One region of the Vibrio sp. 2132-1 genome, then DNA from elsewhere that is predicted to be linked to it. Evidence: riboswitches for the same ligand, from Rfam matches in the RefSeq annotation. Region 1 holds a riboswitch; the other holds the start of a gene.
What was found. Region 1 has a riboswitch for lysine ahead of tet(35) (tetracycline efflux Na+/H+ antiporter family transporter Tet(35)). Riboswitches for the same ligand answer to the same signal wherever they lie in the genome.
Positions count from the first base shown of each region.

Region 2: linked by a shared signal. The riboswitch ahead of lysC (lysine-sensitive aspartokinase 3) and the one ahead of tet(35) (tetracycline efflux Na+/H+ antiporter family transporter Tet(35)) in region 1 are both predicted to bind lysine.

Region 1 is NZ_JAWPON010000004.1:301,359-305,793, forward strand. It holds gene tet(35) (tetracycline efflux Na+/H+ antiporter family transporter Tet(35)) at 1-1,472, opposite strand, end outside; lysine riboswitch at 1,582-1,764, opposite strand; gene R8N47_RS06360 (H-NS family nucleoid-associated regulatory protein) at 2,347-2,754, shown strand; gene R8N47_RS06365 (inosine/guanosine kinase) at 2,882-4,186, opposite strand; gene R8N47_RS06370 (hypothetical protein) at 4,304-4,435, opposite strand, start outside.
Region 2 is NZ_JAWPON010000020.1:5,062-9,496, forward strand. It holds gene metH (methionine synthase) at 1-971, shown strand, start outside; gene lysC (lysine-sensitive aspartokinase 3) at 1,058-2,410, opposite strand; lysine riboswitch at 2,512-2,690, opposite strand; gene R8N47_RS19540 (pyridoxal-phosphate-dependent aminotransferase family protein) at 2,911-4,032, shown strand; gene R8N47_RS19545 (PglL family O-oligosaccharyltransferase) at 4,092-4,435, opposite strand, start outside.

The sequences.
Region 1 (4,435 bases):
CCCACGCATGAAACAAGCGCGACTGATAATGCATAAGGTAACTGTGTTGATACGTGATCGATATGGTTACAACGTGCACCCGTCGATGACAAGATCGTCGTATCTGAGATTGGCGAACAGTGGTCACCGAATACAGCACCAGCAAGAACCGCACTTAGCATCGGTAGCATTAGCGCTACATCTGTTGCGCCAGCCATATCACCCGCGATTGGTAGCATGATGCCGAACGTACCCCATGAAGTACCTGTTGAGAACGCCATCAGGCCAGACAACAAGAATAGGATAACTGGGAGCCAATGAGGGTTGATATTGCCCTGCGCCATTGTCGAAAGGTAAGTACCAGTCTTCATATCACCGATAACAGAACCAATGGTCCAGGCAAATACTAAGATTAGAATCGCACCAAACATAGACTTAGCACCAATCCAAAGTGTACGTGCGATCTCAGCCATTGGTAGACCTTGCTTCACAACAGTAAACAGTGCAACTGCTAAGCCAAGCAAGCTACCGTAGATTAGTGATGTACCTACATCTGTATTTTCAAAAGCACCAAGAAGCGCAAACTCCTTACCATCAGCAGCCAATGCTTGGCCACCCGTGTAAAGCATTGAAGCGATAGTCGCGATAATCAGCGTCACGATAGGAAGTATCAAATCTGACACTTTACCCTTTTCACTTTCACGGATATCTAGCTCTTCGTTTAGGTCATGCGCTTCTTGCGAGTCATTTTCTTTGTCTTTATCAAAGCCACGACCTTGCGATGCAGAGATCTCATGCTCACGCATTTTACCAATATCAAGACCAAACCACGCAACAGCGAACACCATTAGCAGCGCAAAAACGGCGTAGAAGTTCATTGGAATAAGACGAACATATGCGCCAAGAGCAGAATACTCTGTGACCCCATGTGAGACTAAGATCCCGCCAATAATAGTAATAATGTAAGCACCCCAGCTAGAAGCAGGCATAATTACACACATTGGAGCAGCGGTTGAGTCTAGAATGTACGCAAGCTTAGCGCGAGACACATAAAAGCGATCGGTTACTGGGCGAGAGATCGCACCAACAGCAAGGCTATTAAAGTAATCATCGACAAAAATGAATACGCCTAAAAAGGCGGCAAGAAGTTTGGAGCCGCGTTTACTCTTCACTCGAGATTGTGCCCATTCAGCAAAAGCACGAGTACCGCCAGATAGCGTTAATAAAGCTGTTGTCATACCTAATAAGATTAGGAAGCCAACAATGCTCATGTTCCAAGTGTTAATTCCGCCATCTTCAATAAAGACAGAAGAAACTTGAGAACTGACGTAACCTGCGGTGTCGCTGATAGACCAGCTATTAAGTAGCACCGCACCTAGCACGATACCTACACCCAAGGAAACTAATACACGTCGAGTCAAAATCGCCAAAGTCAAAGCGACAATAGGTGGCAATAATGAAACAGGAGAACTAGAAAAATCTATTAAATTCATGATCTTCAAAAACCAAAGTTTGGCTAGAGATCTACTGCAGACAAGTCACGTAGCATACGATACGTGCTCATGTTGAACTTAGCGACAGGGAAGCGAACACTCCACCCAACCCTACAGTAGCGCTCCATAGTTTAATGTGAATATATACTATGGCAGTGTTGTTCCTTTCAGATACAACCCCAGCAAGTAACTTTGATGAGTTACTTACTTCGGCAATCTTCGCCTTCCACTATTATTCATTGGCATCACCCCAATAATAGCTACTCTTCGAGACCGCGCCTCTACGGCAACAACAAACAATTAACCACTAACTGTACAAATTAACAACAAATTGTCTGCAATATTGCATCAGGTGGCAGCCATTGTACTTATGATGAGAGTCAATGCAACACATCAAACTAAATTAAACAAATAAATAATGACTGAGATAATTTATAAACCTTGCCTACTTCCATAAGTTTTGTGCAACTGAAATCACATCAATCATGTTATTTATGAAACATTATTACTACCTTAGAAATATCATGGTTTATCTTATATCAATAAATTAAGGATATATGACACAGCATTAAAGATGGATGCTTCATATTTTTAAGTAATAACTCAAATTTTTTTATAAAAAACCAAGCTATCACTCTCTCTATACAATAATGATTGTTGATTTTAGTTCTCATCTAATAATGATTTATTTCGAGTGTAATAATATTAATTGCTTTAAAAAATAGTCAAATTTAAACAAAATCTTGATTTAGCATTTGCACATAAGGAAAAGATAAAGTTAAATATAAGGACTCTTTGTTTATTTATAGATTGGCATTATTTAATCGTAACGATAAAAAGTGCCCAACACATTAACCTTTTAATAGGAATCGTTATGTCAGAGCTGACTAAAACCCTTCTAAATATCCGTAGCCTTCGTGCATTTTCTCGTGAGCTGACTCTAGAACAATTGGAAGAAGCTCTAGATAAACTCACTACTGTCGTAGATGAGCGTCGTGAAGCAGAAGAAGCAGAACGCGCAGCACAAGCAGAGCAAGAAGCTAAGCTTGCAGAGATTGCTGAGAAAATCGCTCAAGACGGTATTGACGTAGAAGCACTTATTACTGCGCTATCTGGCGAAACTAAGACGAAAGGCAAAGCGAAGCGCGCACCTCGCCCTGCTAAATACAAATACACAGATTCAAACGGTAATGAGAAAACTTGGACTGGCCAAGGTCGTACACCTTCGGCGATTCAAGAGCAACTTGATGCAGGTAAATCTCTGGATGAGTTCCTAATCTAGATCCGTGCTATTTTTAAAAGGCTCCCATAGGGAGCCTTTTTTATTTAAACCATTACAAATAAAAAAGGCACATTTCTTAATGTGCCTTTTACTTTAGTTACAGAATAGTTAATTAAACCGCTTCGTATTAACGTTCCCAGTATGCTTCTTCTAGGCTATCTTCTCGCTCAGGAAGTCCGCGCGACAATCGTGGTGAATGTTGCACGAGAACTTCGTAGCTAGCACGGTTTGCGTATTTGCAGACTTGAGAAAAAGAAGAGTAAGTTAAATACTCGTTACTGTGCTTGCTTGAATTAGGCACATTTTCTTTATGGTATTTATTTGCTGCCATATCATGAAGAACAGCAGATAACGCAGCATCACCTGCGCCATTTGTATTCTTAATTTTTTCTGGGCCACCCATATATGGCGAGATATGCGAGTACACTTTTATTGGCGTCTCGCATGAGTCTTTTTTCGCCGGACGACTGAATTCATAACGATTAAATTCAGCAATTGACCCTGGAAGTAATGGCAAAGAAGTTTCGCGCTTCGCGCTATCCTCCGTATACCCAGCCATAAATAGACCTACAGGACCCGCCGTGCACAATACTAGATCAGCCCACTCCAATGTTTTATCAGACGCAGCAAGTGGATCAGATTCCCCCGTCAGTGCTTCTGCTTCATCTTCATTCATCGCAACGACTGAAACGTTATCTCGAATGAATTCTTGCCAATATTTAGGGTCATCTTGAATAACAAACTTTGTGCCTAAAGTCAGAACAACAGGCACATCATTCTTTTTCGCGTACTCAATTGCTTTCATTGTTGCTTCCGGCATTGGGTCGCCGTCTTTGCAACGTACTAGATATGACGTCAGTACAAGTGCTGATGCATTTTTAAAGATTTTCTCTGGAATGCTATCAGGATGGAGTTGGTTCATTTGCCCTTCGCTGATAGCAAAAGTACGTTCACCGTCTTCTGTGATAAGAGCAAAACAACGGCCAATTGCACCATCTACACCTTGTAGGTAGTTCAAGTCCATGCGGCTTGATGTATTACAAAGATAACGGTAACCGTAGCTGCCAATCTTAATATCCTGGCTCATCACTCCAAGTAGTGTGGAGCGGTCATCCGCTAGCACGGAGTAGTTATGTAGCGTGTTACCAATTGTACCGCCCGCATACTCATTGGTAATCAAGTTCTCTTCTTTCAGTTGCTGGTATAACTCTTCTGCTCTTTCGTCATCGATAACCAGAGAGTGACCTTTACTCAGACCGTACTTTTCAATCACATCCGTTGTAACTTTTGCTTCAATATCAACCAAGGTTTGGTCAATACCAATGATGTGAGTGCGCGTCATCTTCTTGCTTTCTTGTGCTTGGCTCACCAGCGGGTCACGAGCATGAACAGGAAAATAGTGCTTCGATTTGCGTTGTCCAGGAAATTTCATATTGTCAGTCTGAGTAAGGGGATGAAAAGGAGAGCGGATTCTATACCGCTAATAATAAAGCAGCAATAAAAGCGATTATAGCAAACGTTTGCTGACTACTTTTTTCTTTTAGGTGGCTTATTCACCTTCCATAAAGCTGAGATCTGGTAGTTGCTCAAGGTTCTCGCTATAACGCTTTAGGTTGAACTCACCCTCATTCTTCATTACATCAAAAATCTCAATTGACATCGCACATGCCATCATCGCAAC
Region 2 (4,435 bases), on a different contig from region 1:
CAGTGACATTAGAAGCGGCTCGAGCGAATAAAGTTGCTATCGATTGGGAAGCTTACACCCCTCCAGTGCCTGTTAAGCCTGGCATTCATATCTTCGATGATTTTGATGTGGCTATATTACGTCAATACATCGATTGGACACCATTCTTTATGACTTGGTCACTTGTGGGTAAGTATCCAACAATTTTCCAACATGAAGAAGTTGGTGAAGAAGCAAAACGTTTATTCGAAGATGCCAACGAGTTACTTGATCGAGTTGAGCGAGAAGGCCTGTTAAAAGCGCGTGGAATGTGTGGCTTATTCCCTGCTGCGAGCGTGGGGGACGACATTGAAGTTTATGCTGATGAAACTCGTACCGACGTTGTGAAAGTATTACGTAACTTGCGACAACAGACCGAGAAACCAAAAGGATTCAACTATTGTTTATCCGACTACATCGCACCTAAAGAGTCGGGTAAACATGATTGGATAGGGGCATTTGCTGTCACTGGTGGTATTGGTGAACGAGAGCTTGCTGATGAATACAAAGCACAGGGAGATGATTACAACGCAATTATGATTCAAGCGGTGGCGGATCGCCTAGCCGAAGCGTTTGCTGAGTATTTGCATGAGCGTGTCCGTAAAGAAATTTGGGGTTATGCAGCTGATGAAGATTTATCTAACGATGATCTCATTCGTGAAAAATACCAAGGTATTCGCCCTGCGCCGGGTTATCCCGCGTGTCCTGAACATACTGAAAAAGGACCGCTTTGGGAGTTACTTAATGTGGAAGAGAACATTGGTATGACTCTAACCTCCAGCTATGCAATGTATCCGGGCGCGTCAGTCTCTGGTTGGTATTTCTCTCATCCTGACTCACGTTACTTTGCGATCGCACAGATCCAAGAAGATCAGCTAGAGAGTTACGCCGATCGTAAGGGGTGGGATAGGATCGAGGCTGAAAAATGGTTAGGGCCAAACATTAACGGTTAAATTGATGTTTACCTCGTCCAAATGTAACAACTAATGAAACGACAAAGGGCTGCAAATACGCAGCCCTTTGTTTTATTGAGTTGAACTTACTTCTCAAACAACTCAGTGTGGAGTTTTTGTATGGCTTGTTTCGATACCGATTCATGGAGCAAGAAGCATAAGTTGTGAGGGCTAGCGCCATAACAAATCATGCGTAGGTTAAAATCTTCTAGCGTGCCAAAAACCTGTTTCGCGTAGCCTTTACTCTCACTCATGTTGTTTCCAATGAGAGCAACGAGGCATAGGTCATGTTCAACTTCTACCTTACATAACTCTTCTAACTCTTCTCGTGCAGCTTGCGGCAGCTGTGGTGCTCCGCCAGAGGTATCAGTTTGATCAAGTGTTAACGATACACTGATTTCAGATGTCGTGATCAAATCGACAGAGATCTTATGCTTTGCAAGGATCTCAAAGACCTTTGCTAAAAAACCGTATGCGTGGAACATATTGGCGCTGCGTAGCGTTACCATGGTTTGGTTACAACGCAAAGCTAGCGCACGGAATAACGGTGAGCTTTCGACTTGGTGGCGAATCCAAGTTCCCCCTTTTTCTGGCTCTTTCGATGACCCTACAAATACCGGAATGTCGTGGCGCAATGCAGGTACTAGCGTAGAAGGGTGAAGGATTTTAGCGCCAAAGTTAGCCATTTCTGAAGCTTCACTAAAGCTGATCTCAGGAATTGGTGAGGCTTTTGGTGCAATTCGCGGGTCTGTTGTGTAGATTCCCGGAACATCAGTCCAGATTTCTAGCCCTGCCGCTTTAACGCTCTCAGCAATTAAGGCGGCGCTGTAATCGCTGCCCCCTCGACCTAATGTTGTTGTATTACCGGCTTCGTCAGATCCTATGAAGCCTTGAGTAACAACAACGGATTGTTGGCAAAGTGGTACGAGTTTATCTTGCGCAAGCGTCGAAATTGCTTCAATGTTTGGCTCCGCGCGACCAAAGTTGTCATCAGTACGCAACACATCGCGGATATCAAAGCGCACTGCTTGAATGCCTCGCTCACACATTAACTGAGTTAGAATGTGCGTCGACATGAGTTCACCACATGCGACTAAATGATCGGTTAACTTCGCACTAGCTTGGATAGATGCAGCCTCGGCCAGGCTGGTTACGGTATCTAATATGCCATACACCTCGGCAGCAGTTTTCGTGCTGTCTTCGAGCTGAGTTAAAATGGCGTCATGAATGTTGGCCAAATTTTGTAGCAGCTCAGTACGGTGCGTTTGATCCTGAACACCGTTGGCGAGTTCTACCAATAGGTTGGTGACGCCAGAGCAAGCGCTGCTCACGACCAGGCGAGTATTTGGATTGTTTTCGATAATGGTGGCGCAACGACTCATTGCCTCAAAGTTGGCAACACTGGTTCCACCGAATTTAGCTACGTTAAATGCGCTCACTGCGTTCTCCCACGGCTTCCTAAAAAATTGTACATCCAATGTTTAGTGAGAAAAGGAACAGAGCAAAAAGAGAGGTATTTAGAATGCTATTTGAAAAATTTACCCTCAGAAGCCCTTCATCAGACTGCGCTGATGACAGTTGATGGGATTCAGCCCAATTCAACCGACAAGTCAAATCCTGCAACTTTGACTTACCTCGGCACTACTCCCCCTCAATGATTGGTGTTGGAATTGCGGTTCCACAAATCATCTACCTGGGTAGCGCTCCTCTTCTACATAAAGCTCAAACATTGAACGGTTTTGAGGCCTTAATGTCAATCAATATTTCAACCTTTATGGTGTTTTTTATTAACGATTTTGTGACACTGGTTTGACCTCCATACTTACGGCTAATTGCTGATAGAGGAAAAATCTATTAGGGTGAAGAACCCTACACCTGAGCCATGTTATTGAATAGAACTTTTAGAATGCTCAGGATAAAAGATAATCAAGGAGCTGACATGTCGATCCAAAGCTTTATTCCGCCTCACCGTATTTTAATGGGACCTGGTCCTTCTGATATTTATCCTCAAGTGTTACAAGCACTAAGCCGTCCTACGGTAGGTCACCTTGATCCTCTGTTTATCGGTATGATGGATGAGCTCAAGCAGCTATTGAAGTATGCCTTTCAAACTGACAATGAGTTCACTATTGCGGTTTCAGCGCCAGGTAGTGCAGGGATGGAAACCTGCTTTGTAAACTTGATCGAGAAAGGCGATAAAGTGATCGTTTGCCGTAATGGTGTATTTGGTGAACGCATGCGCGAAAATGTCGTCCGTGCTGGTGGTGAAGTTGTTATCGTCGATGATGAATGGGGGACGCCTGTTTCCATTGATAAAGTCGAGCAAGCACTCGAACAGCACCCAGATACAAAAATTCTTGCTTTTGTGCATGCGGAAACCTCAACTGGTGCAGTCAGTGATGCTCAAGCATTGGGTAAGCTCGCGAAACAGCATAATGCATTATCTATTGTTGATGCGGTGACATCGCTTGGTGGTGTGCCGTTAAAAGTGGATGAATGGCAACTGGATGCGGTTTACTCTGGTAGTCAAAAATGTTTGTCATGTGTACCTGGACTCTCACCAGTGACGTTTTCTCCTGCCGCGATTGAAAAGATTCAAGCAAGAACAACACCAGTACAGAGTTGGTTCCTCGATCAGAGTTTAGTTTTGGGGTATTGGAGTGGAGAAGGCAAGCGTAGTTACCATCATACGGCGCCAGTTAATAGCTTGTATGCGCTTCATGAAGCTTTATTGATACTGAAAAATGAAGGATTAGAAAACGCTTGGGCTCGTCACCAACTGATGCATGAAAAACTCAAAAATGGCTTACAAAAGTTAGGATTTGAATTTGTTGTGGACGAAGCCCATCGGTTGCCACAATTAAATGCGATTTACGTGCCTGAAGGAATTGATGAAGCAAAAGTTCGTGCTCACTTGCTAGAAACCTATAACCTAGAAATTGGTGCAGGCCTTGGGGCATTAGCTGGTAAAGCGTGGCGTATTGGCTTAATGGGTTACGGCGCTCGATCTGAAAACGTTGCGCTGTGCTTAAAAGCGTTAGAAGAGTCACTCACTGAATAAAATCATACAGCAATGAGATAAAGAAAAGCGAAGGTCATCCCTTCGCTTTTTGGTACTTATTACTCTGCACCTGAAGTGGGGGCTGGTGAGGCAGAGATTGCTTGAGAAGGTGGTTGGTAATTGACGTCACTGAAATCAATCTTCGGGAACAAAAACTGCGCTTCAGCTCTAATTTGCTCCGCTTTACTTGAGTCATCTAAGCCTTGGTAGGCCAAAATCAAATTATTATAAAATGCAGGGCGAGGCTTATCTTTGATGATTTTTAGCGACCAATCGATATAAGGCTGAATCAAGGTTGCGTCTTGTTGGTACAGCCCAAGGTTTAAAAACGTGCTATAGACATCCCAATCAAACCTGTCTTTCCAAACCACAGGGTTACTGACTTGATTCAGAATATCAGGGT